Regions from separate parts of the Bacillus sp. Pc3 genome, predicted to be linked through region 2. Evidence: riboswitches for the same ligand, from Rfam matches in the RefSeq annotation. Region 2 holds a riboswitch; the other holds the start of a gene.
The links. Region 2 has a riboswitch for S-adenosylmethionine ahead of mtnW (2,3-diketo-5-methylthiopentyl-1-phosphate enolase). Riboswitches for the same ligand answer to the same signal wherever they lie in the genome.

Region 1: another riboswitch for S-adenosylmethionine. It lies ahead of SB24_RS04355 (bifunctional homocysteine S-methyltransferase/methylenetetrahydrofolate reductase); the one in region 2 lies ahead of mtnW (2,3-diketo-5-methylthiopentyl-1-phosphate enolase).

The regions. Positions count from the first base shown of each region.
Region 1 covers NZ_CP010406.1:997,604-1,003,005, reverse strand. Annotated here, with positions in the region: gene SB24_RS04360 (GNAT family N-acetyltransferase) at 1-196, opposite strand, end outside; gene SB24_RS04355 (bifunctional homocysteine S-methyltransferase/methylenetetrahydrofolate reductase) at 279-2,120, opposite strand; SAM riboswitch class I at 2,210-2,332, opposite strand; gene SB24_RS04350 (YajQ family cyclic di-GMP-binding protein) at 2,433-2,924, opposite strand; gene SB24_RS04345 (CvfB family protein) at 3,024-3,920, shown strand; gene SB24_RS04340 (BMP family lipoprotein) at 4,092-5,069, shown strand; gene SB24_RS04335 (methyl-accepting chemotaxis protein) at 5,066-5,402, shown strand, end outside.
Region 2 covers NZ_CP010406.1:756,895-762,296, forward strand. Annotated here, with positions in the region: gene SB24_RS03010 (aspartyl-phosphate phosphatase Spo0E) at 1-117, opposite strand, end outside; gene SB24_RS03015 (1,2-dihydroxy-3-keto-5-methylthiopentene dioxygenase) at 397-933, opposite strand; gene SB24_RS03020 (methylthioribulose 1-phosphate dehydratase) at 949-1,578, opposite strand; gene mtnX (2-hydroxy-3-keto-5-methylthiopentenyl-1-phosphate phosphatase) at 1,536-2,240, opposite strand; gene mtnW (2,3-diketo-5-methylthiopentyl-1-phosphate enolase) at 2,237-3,451, opposite strand; SAM riboswitch class I at 3,533-3,632, opposite strand; gene SB24_RS03035 (pyridoxal phosphate-dependent aminotransferase) at 3,669-4,865, opposite strand; gene SB24_RS03040 (carbon-nitrogen family hydrolase) at 4,957-5,402, shown strand, end outside.

The sequences.
Region 1 (5,402 bases), 240 kb from region 2:
CCTGTAACGCCTGCTGGTTCTGCGGGTAGAAAGAAGCGATGCTGATCAATGTCCCGTCGTAAAAACCTCCGAGATGAAAGGCTCCTTTGACGCTGTCCTGATCATATTTACAATCCTCAATCGTCTGATGGGGGCGCAGCACGCTGTGTCTGATCGCGTATGTGTCTTCTGCGGTGATGGGTTTTACTTCAACCATGAAAAAATCCTCCTTTGCTTGATTCTTTTTCTGTATCGTACCATGAAAAAGCCGCCTGTCATATCAGGCGGCCTCTTTCGCGTCAATGCAAATATACATCAGCCCGCTTTTCATCCTTTTGCTTAATATAAGCTGCAAGCTCTGACGTCAAATCAGAACGGAGAAACGGGGTGATTAAATAAATTCCGTTAAACAGTTCGCACGCCGTGTCGAGAAGCGACTTGGCGATGGCGAGGCCTTCGGCTTTCTGCTTCCGCTTGTCTTCGCCGGCGAGCGCCATTTTTTCGCGGATGCTGTCTGACAGCTTAATGCCCGGGATTTCATGATGGATGAACTCTGCGTTGCGGCTGCTCGTTAACGGCATGATTCCGATATACACCGGTGTTTTGAGATGCTTCGTTTCATGATGAATGTCAATGAGCTGCTGCTCCGAGTAGACAGGCTGGGACACGAAGTAGTCAGCTCCGCACTCTATTTTTTTCTCCAGCCGTTTTACTGCTTTATCAAGGTGGCGGACATTCGGATTAAATGCTCCGGCTACGGAAAAGTTCGTTTTCTTGCCGAGCGGTTTCCCAGATAAAGAAATGCCCTCGTTGAATTGTTTAATCAGCCTGATCAAGTCAAAGGACGTTAAATCATAGACGGAGGTAGCCCCCGGAAAGTCGCCGATTTTTGAAGGATCACCCGTGATGGCTAAAATGTCGGTGAGCCCGAGCGTATCCAGCCCCATTAAATGTGACTGAAGGCCGATGATGTTGCGGTCTCTGCATGTAATGTGAACGAGAGAACGGATATCAAGACGCTCTTTCAGCAATGAACCGCAGGCGGCATTGCTGATCCGCGGTGTCGCCAATGAATTGTCGGCGAGCGTCAGCGCTTCTATGCCGGTTTCTTTTAATTCAGCCGCCGCTTGCAGAAATTTGTCAAAATTCAATTTTTTCGGCGGATCAAGCTCTACGATAATTGACCGTTTTTGAGCGGCGATTTCGTTTAAACCCGGCTCGGTCCGTTCATTCCGGACGGAGATGACTTCTTCTTCCCGTCTGATTTTCACTTCTTTATCAGTGACGGGAGAAAGTCCGCGGACCGCTTCAGCCATGGCTCTGATATGGTTTGGCGTCGTACCGCAGCAGCCGCCGATAATGCGCGCGCCCTGAGTGCGGAACTGTACGGCGCTCTCCCGGAAATAGGCATCGTCCGTATCATAAACAAGCCGGCCTTCTTCTAAAGACGGGAGGCTGCTGTTCGGATAGACCGATAAATAAGCGTCACGGAATATCGGCACTTCGGTGAGCGCTTCAATCATGTGGTACGGGCCGAGCCGGCAATTGATTCCCGTTATGTCAGCGCCGAGATCGGCAATTGACCTGAGGGCTTCCCGAAGCGGCGTTCCGTCCTGCAGCACGCCCTGTTCGTGCATGGATACGTTCAGCATAATCGGAAGTTCCGTTTCTTTTCTCGCTATCTTCAGCACTTCGCGCGCCTCTTCTAAATCATAGTATGTTTCCAGGAGCAGACCGTCCGGCTCTTCGTGAAGCAATAAATAAAGCTGCTCCCGAAAGCTGCGTTTAATCTCCTCCAGGCTGTAGGCGTTTTTGTTAAATGTGCGGATGCCGCCCATCGTTCCCAATACATAAGCGCCGTCTGAAGAAGCGCGCGCGATTCTGACCGCTTCCTGATTGATTTTTTTCGTTTCATCCTCAAGTCCGTATCTTGAGAGTTTAATAAAATTCGCGCCGTACGTATTTGTCTGGATGATGTCTGCCCCGGCTTCCACGTAAGCCTTATGTATCCGCTTGATTTCCTCGGGCTTTGATACGTTCAGTTCCTCAAAACATCTGTCAATGCCGTAGGAATAGAGGAGAGTGCCCATCGCGCCGTCTCCGATTAAAATCCGTTCTTTTAAGTCTTGTAATAGTCCCATTGTTTGCCTCCTTCGTCACATTCAGCAAGGAAAAAAGAGAAATAAAAAAAGTCTTCTTAAGAAGAAGACTTTGTAATCATTTGTCTCTCTTCTTATCTTCCAAGCTGTTTTTAGCTTGCTGGATTTAGCACCTTGGTCATGGTTTGGGTTAAACCATTACACCGGTTGCTGAAGCGTCGTCGGGCCAGTCCCTCGGCTTCTCTTGATAAGAACGTTCATGTAATTGTCATGGGTTTCCAAAACTTAACTGTGAAAATCCCTTTCTCCAAATTTACCGAAAATAGAGACAATAATCAATAGGAATCACATAATTTATCTAAAATTAATAAATTGAACGTCAATCGGCAGGTCTGCCCCGCGGACGGCTGCAATAATCTGCTGCAGATCATCTTTATTTTTTCCGGTGACGCGCACTTGGTCGTCCTGAATCTGCGACTTTACCTTCAAGCCGGAGTTTTTAATCACCGCGTTGATTTTTTTGGCGCTGTCTTTATCAATGCCCTGTACAAGCTTCGCGCGCTGGCGCACCGTGCCCCCTGAGGCATTTTCGATTTTGCCGTATTCAATGTTTTTCGTCGGCACGTCCCGTTTGATCAGCTTGCCGCTCAGCACATCTTTGAGCTGATTCAGTTTAAACTCGTCATCAGAAATCAGGACAAGTTCTTCCTTTTCTAAAGTTACATCGCTTTTCGATCCTTTAAAGTCATAGCGCGTGCCGATTTCTTTCAGCGTCATCTGAATCGCATTCTGCACTTCGGGAAATTCAACTTTGGATACAATATCAAAAGAACTTTCTTTTGCCATGAGAAAACCTCCTATAACATTTCACTTATGAGTTGATTATAGTAGAATAAAGAGAAATGTCCAACAGCATAAAGCATGAATTTATGCATATTGGAAAAAATGAGAAAAACATCAGCCCCATACGGGCGAATCAGGAAGGACGATAACATGAGACCAGGGCAGCAGCTCACGCTTAGTATAGATCACCAAACCGATTTCGGTTATTTTTTAACCGACGGCGAGGATACGGTTCTTTTACATAACAGTGAAATCACAGAGGATATTGAAGACAGAGATGAAGTGGACGTATTTATTTACGTCGATCATCAGGAAAGACTCGCGGCGACGATGAAAAAGCCGCTCATCAGCTTTTATGACTACGGATGGGTGGAAGTGACGGACGCTGTGGAGGATATGGGCGTATTCGTCGACGTCGGTCTGTCAAAAGACGCGCTCGTCGCAACGGAGCACCTGCCTCCGTACAAATCCGTCTGGCCGCAAAAAGGCGACAGACTGTATTGCATGCTGAAGGTGACAAGCCGCGGACGCATGTTTGCCAAGCCGGCGCCTGAGGATATCATCAGTGAATTATTTACGGATGCAGAGGAAGACGTCATGAATAAAGACCTGACAGGCACGGTGTACAGACTGATCGCATCAGGCTCTTTTCTGATAACCGATGAAGGCATCCGCGCGTTTATTCACCCTTCAGAAAGAAAAGAAGAGCCGAGACTCGGCAGCCGCGTGACGGGGCGTGTCATCGAGGTGAAGGAAGACGGCTCCGTCAACATGTCCCTGCTGCCGAGAAAGCAGGATGCGCTTTCGGTTGACGCGGAGGAGATTCTGACCTATCTGAGATCAAGAAACGGCGCGATGCCTTACGGAGACAAAAGCGATCCTGACGATATCCGCGAACGGTTTCATTTAAGCAAAGCCGCCTTTAAGCGGGCGCTCGGGCACCTGATGAAAAACGGCAAAGTGTATCAGAAAGACGGCTGGACATACGAAAAACAATAAATTTTCTGCAAAAACATCGGTGAACCAAAACCGGTGTTTTTTATTTTCTCAAAAGCTCCTATATCCCTCATTTGTTTATCAACCTGCCGAACATACATATTTTATTGAAATAAAATATTCTGACATCCGAACCGATATATAACTATAGAAAAAAACAAAAGGAGAGTTTCAATGAGAAAAATGGCGATATTTGCGGCTGTACTGCTGCTTGCGCTCAGCACGGCGGGATGTGCCGGCAAATCCGAGGAGACGGCGGCCGAAAAAACGAAAACAATCGGCATCATGCTGACAGACAACGGCCTCGGCGACCAATCATTTAATGATTCAGGCTTTCAAGGTTTGATGAAAGCAAGAGACGAGCTCGGCATCACATTTGATTACAGAGAAATAAAAGACACCGGTACGTACGAAAAAGGACTGACCCAGCTTGTCCGGGAAGGCAATGATGTTGTTGTGGGGCTCGGTTACAGCATGCAGGCGGATTTAGAAAAGGTCGCCAAAAAATATCCGAAGCAGCGGTTTGTGCTGATTGATTCCGTATCAGACCTGGATAATGTCACCTCCGTCACGTTTAAAGAGGATGAAGGAAGCTTCTTAGCCGGAGCGCTGGCGGCCATGACGAGCAAAACCGGCACAATCGGATTTATCGGCGGTTCAGATGCCGACGTCATTAAACGGTTTAAAAAAGGCTATCTGAAAGGCGCGGAATCAGTCAAACCGAATATCCGCGTGCTGTCGGACATCAGCGGTACGTTTGACGATGATAAGCTCGGGAAGGGCATCGCCCAAAACATGATCCGAAAAAAAGCCGATGTCCTGTTTACGGCAGCCGGCTTCACGGGTGTCGGCGCACTGAAAGAAGCGGAGGCGCAAAAAGTATACGCCATCGGTGTTGACAGCGATCAATATTACACCGCCGAGCACGCCGTTATCTCTTCTTTAGTGAAAAACGTCGACCATGTCATCTATGAATTGGCGAAAGATTTAAAAGACAACAAGGAGATCAAAAGCGGTGAGATCGTTTACGGACTGAAGGAAAACGGCATGGACTTAGCCAAGATCAGAGTTGTCAAAAACGCAGGCGGGCTGACGAAAAAGATCACGGATATGAAAAACAGCCTGATTGAAAAAGGAGGCGATCTGAAGTGACATTACGGACAAGGCTGCTCGTTAACGCAGCCGTTACGATGATTTGCTTCGCCGCCGTCATCGGCTTTACCATCGTAAACATGATGAAGATTCAGGCTTCAAATGAAGATGAAGTGGACGCGCTGTTAAACGTCCAGGAAGCAAAAGCTGACCTTAATACGTTAAAAGAAAGCATCACCGGCTATTCCTATACGCTCGCAGACGCCCAGAAAGAAGATGTGCGAAGCTATATGAAAAGCAGCTCAGACAAACTGGCGGCGCTCAAAAAAACGATGACGGACGGTGCAGACAAAGCCGCTTATGACAAACTCGCCAAAAAATACGAATCATGGC
Region 2 (5,402 bases):
GCTGTGCCTGATCGTGTCATATCCTGTAAACCCTTGCCTGTTAGCCGCATCTATCATCATTTTTCTTTTTTTATCAATAGATACAAGCAATTTTTCTTGTTCAGAATAACTGCCCATTCACTTCACCCCTCACCGCTAAAAGAATAGGAAACAAGTTTGATTGGGTTATTGAGCATTATTACAGATTATACTTTATTTGTAAACATTTTTTTACTAAATAACTTATTTTTTCATTTCATATTGGAATCTTTAGCATGAATACGAGAATAATACCCATTCGGGTAATGATATAAACAGAATGCGGCATATTCAAGATTTAAAAAACAGCCACAGCTGACTTTATATTACAATAAAAAACCTCTCATGCCGGCGGTGCATGAGAGGTTCGGGCGTCTATCAGTTTTGCACACTTTCATTTTCGTAAATCGGCACCCAGCCCTCAGTCGTCACGAAGATTCGGATTGCGACGACCCGGCGGTCTTCCTGAAGCGTAAAGTAGTGGCGGATGTTCTCCGGAACTGAAATCAAATCTCCCGGATTTAAACGGACGTCGAAAAATGTGCCGTCTTTGCCTTGAATGACGAAGATGCCGTGTCCGCTGACGATAAAGCGGACTTCATCATCCGTGTGGTGATGTTCTCTTTGGAAGTTTTTTAATAATTCATCAAGATTCGGCGTGGTGTCTGATAAAGAAATGACATCCTGAGACTGATATCCGCGCCGGGCTGAAATGTCCTGAATCTCCGTGTCAAACGCCGCGAGAATCCGTTCTTTTTCATCTTCGGTTAGGTCGTATTTTTCCGAAAGCTCAGACGGAAGTTTTTCAATGTTCCACTGCTCATAGATCACCTCTTGTTCGTCTAAGAAGCGCGCTACTTCTTCCTGATGTTCAATGAGCGTATTTTTTTCGTCATGAATTCTGATGGTCGCCATTTTCTATTCCTCCTTTTATTTTACCAGCTGCGGCCGAAGTGACAGAAGCTTGAGGTGACAGCTGAATAAAAATTCATAGGCTTCCAGCACCCTTTTCGCTTCAAATGCGGTCCGCCCCCATGCCGTAATGCCGTGATTGCGGATTAACACCGCGCCTGATCCGGCGTCCGCATGGTGCGCGAAGTTTTCGGCCAATGCCGGGATGTGCGCCGGATTGTCAATGATCGGAACGGTCACGGACGCGTTTTCCTCCCATAATCCGAGCGCCTTAATTATCTCCTGCCCCTGAAAAGTGATTTGTTTTTCATCCCCGTAAAGCTCTGAGATGACATTATTATTGACGGTATGGACATGCAGACAGCAGCCCGCGTCTGTCTTTTGGTATAAGTAAGTATGGAGAAGCGTTTCCGCTGAAGGTTTTAAAGAATGGCCGGTCTCAGCGGGCTTCCCGTACTCATCGATTAAGAGAAAATCTTCGTCTGTTTCTTTTCGTTTGTCTTTTCCGCTCGCCGTAACGAGAAAAGTCAGCGGCCCGTCGGATACTTTGATGGAAAGATTCCCGCTCGTTGCCGGGAACCAGTCTCTTTCGGCCAGCTCGCGTTTTACCTCGGCAAGTTCGCGCCAGCGTTCTTCTTTTGCAGCCATGCCTGCACCTCCCCGATGTTTTCAATGCCTGTTTTCACCTCATAAAAATCTTGAAAAGGCAGATGCCGGAGGCCGAGTTCTTTGCATTCAGTCAAAAGATAATCTCTCGCAAAGCACATATCGGACAACTTTGCAGCCTCGACATCCGTGACCGAATCACCGATCATAATGAGAAATTTCTGCTGATCGGATAGCTTACGGATGACTGACGGTTTGCAGCAGCCGCATTGATTGGTACAGTCTCCGTCACAGGCGTGCGGCCAGTCTATATGAATATATTCATTGTCAAAGGATGCATGATTGCAGAAAATCCGCTCCTTTTCTACGATCCCTTCCAAAAGCGGATGCACAAAAAAGTCCATTCCCCCGCTTACGATATAAAACGGGAGGCCGTTTGACCGGACAAACGAGACAAAATCCAAAAAGCCGTCCCGTATTTTCGCATCCTTCAGAATAAAGCCGGTCAGTTCTTCTTTTAAGCTGCTCGGCAGCAGTCCGAACATCCGTCCGACTCCTTCTTGGATTGATATGCTTTTAGACAGAACACCGTCTTTTAATTCAAGCCACTCAGGAGGCGCGAATTGTTTCATCATGCTGACAATGTTGTCGTTCATGGTGACCGTTCCGTCGAAATCACAAATAATCAGCGGTGTGCGGGTCATACGGCTTCCACCCTTCCCCATTTGTCTAATGCGAGCTGAAGATCTTTGCACGACGCGGCTTTTTCTTCAATCGGCTGCGCTTCAAGCACCGCATCAATGATGGCGCGGAACGCTTTTCCCCCGCCCTCGGCTCCTTTCGGATGGCCGTGAATGCCTCCGCCGGCATTGATGATGTGATCGATGCCGAAATCGCGCATCAACAATGGCACCATACCGGGGTGAATGCCTGCTGATGGGACGGCAAACGACGGATGAAAGACATCGTCTTTTACACATTCATCATGGATTGCAAGCGCGGACTCCTTCGGAAGAGCAACGGATCCGTAAGGTGACGGAAATAAACTGAAATCAGCGCCGCAATAGCGGTTCAGCTTGCCGAGCAAAAGCGCATGCGACAAGCCGTAAACGGGAGATGATGTGAACGCGCCGCTGACTGCCGGATGCGCCATGATCGGAAGCGGGATTTCCCTGTCTTCAGCAAGGCTCTGCATCACATCTAAACCGTAAGCGAACACATTCAATAAAAGCGCGTCCGCCCCGAGTTCTGCCGCGCGCCTCGCTTTATCCCGCAATTCAGCGGTCCTTCCCGTAAGGTTTACGGCATACAGCGTTTTATGCCCCGTCTCCTCCCGGGTTTCCTTCAGGACTTGTTTTCCTTCGATAATGCGGGTTTCAAACGGAGCCAGTTCATTTTCAAAGAAAATTTCGTCATCTTTAATAAGATCCACGCCGCCGAGCGCCTGCTGTCTGAGCTGTTCTTTAATGTCGGCGAGATCCCGTCCGATCACGCCTTTAAATATGCTCATCAGAAGCGGTCTTTCAAATTCGCCCAGCAGTTTGCGGATGCCGTATATACCGAATTTCGGCCCGGGAAGGGAGCGTTTAAACCCTTCGGAAAATTCAAGATCAGTCAATTTTATTTTTCCGTCCAGTGACAGCTTTCCGAATACCGTCGTCAGGACGGCCGGAATATCTCTTGAAAAGTTCGCCTCGGGATAGGCGATGGTGATGACGGATTGTGTTTCGTTTTCTGAGGTTCCTTCTTTCTCCTCAACTTTTACGACCCGCCCTTTATGTTTTCTGAGCTGTTCCTGCTTCACCAGGGGCAGGTCAGTCCAGGAGCCTACCGTCAGCCCCGCCGCAATCTGTTCCGCCCGCTTTTCACTGTCCGTTGTGTCTGTCAGAAGATATGTTGCCAATACTTCGCTCATGCGTGAACGCCTCTCTTTCTTTCGCAAAACATAAAAAAACCTCTTCCGTATGAGCAGAAAGAGGCTTCGTGTTATGTCCGAATCTTATCTCTCAGCTCCTGCTGCAAGAATTAGCACCGTGCTTTATCAGTCGGTTGCCGGGCTTCATCGGGCTCGTCCCTCTGCCTGCTCTTGATAAGAATAATGATTTTATAAAGTATTTTGAATTATCGCATTGTTATTCTGATATGTCAATGCTTTTTCGGGTGAAAAGATTCAGTTTCCCGATCCGTTCCGCAGCTTCTTTAAGTCTTTCTTCACTTGTCAGAAGACCGACTCTTATATAGCCTTCCCCCCATTTTCCGAACCCGTTTCCGGCAGCGACCGCGACATCCGCTTTCTCGAGCAGCAGGTCTGAAAACGACTGTGACGTATAACCGTCAGGCACAGGGAGCCATGCAAAAAAAGAGCCCGCCGGAGCCGTTACATCCCAGCCGATATCGCGGCAGGCTTTAATCCATGCATTGCGTCTCGATTCATATCTGTCATTTTGCGCCGCGACGCATGCCTGATCCGCTAAAAGTGCGGCTGCCGCCGCCTGCTGCGCCGCGGGAAACAGGCTGACAAACATATGATCCTGATAAAGGTTGATCGCTTCGATGACAGAAGCGTTTCCGACAGCAAATCCGACCCGCCAGCCCGCCATATTATACGTTTTGGACAAGGTATAGATTTCGATTCCCGTCTCTTTTGCGCCTTCGGTCTGCAAAAAGCTCAGCGGTTTATGCCCGTCAAAGCCGACGGCTCCGTACGCGAAATCATGAACGACACAAATGCCGTTTTGCTCCGCAAAACCGACCGTCTCCTCAAAAAACGCCTCTGTCGCCACAGCGCCGGTCGGATTATTCGGATAATTGAGATACAGCAGCTTCGCCTCGCTCCGCACCTTTTCAGGAATTACGCTGTAATCAGGGAGAAACCCTCTTTCTTCCGTCAGCGGCATCATTTCCATTTTCGCTTTTGCAAGGGCGACGCCTGACCAGTAATCAGGATATCCGGGATCAGGCACCAGAATGGTATCTCCCGGGTTTAAAAGACATTGCGGAAGCTCAACAAGTCCCGCCTTGCCTCCGAACAGCACGGCGACTTCCGTTTCCGGATCAAGCGTGACCCCGTACTCCCTTTCATAAAATGCAGCGGCTGCTTTTTTGAAGCTGTAAGCGCCCCGGAATGATGAGTATTTATGATTTTCCGGCCTTTCGACGGCGCGCTTCATTTCTTCAACGATATGCTGAGGCGTCGGCTGATCAGGGTTTCCCTGCCCTAAATTGATGACGTCTCTGCCTTCTTTCAGCTTTTGATTCACTTTTTGCACCAATGATGCGAAAAATTGTTCCGGCAGCTGTTTGAGTACATCTGAGATTTCAAAGTTCATATTTTCACCTTCTAAAAATGTCTTGAAATGATAGTCCATCATCATATATGGTTAAATAAAAAAAGTAAAGAGAAACTTGAGGTGTTAAAAAATGAAATGGACCGTTTCCTGTTTGCAATTTGATATTTCATACGGAAATCCTTCAGAAAACTTTAAAAAAGCAGAATCTTTGATTGAGCAAGAAAGCCGCCATGCGGATGTAATCGTGCTTCCTGAGCTGTGGACGACCGGCTATGATCTCACACGGCTAGACCAGCTGGCGGATGAAAACGGCAAAGTTTCGGAACAATGGCTTAAAGAAACGGCAAAAACATACAACGTACACCTCGTTGCCGGATCTTTTGCGGTCAAAGAAGGCGAAAATGTCTATAACACCATGTACATCGCCGATAACAGCGGACAGATCGTGAAGCGGTATCAGAAAGCCCATCTGTTTCAGCTGATGGATGAACACCTTTACTTGTCAGCAGGAAACAGCGACGGTTCCTTTGAGCTTGACGGTGTCAAGTGCGCCGGGCTTATCTGCTATGATATCCG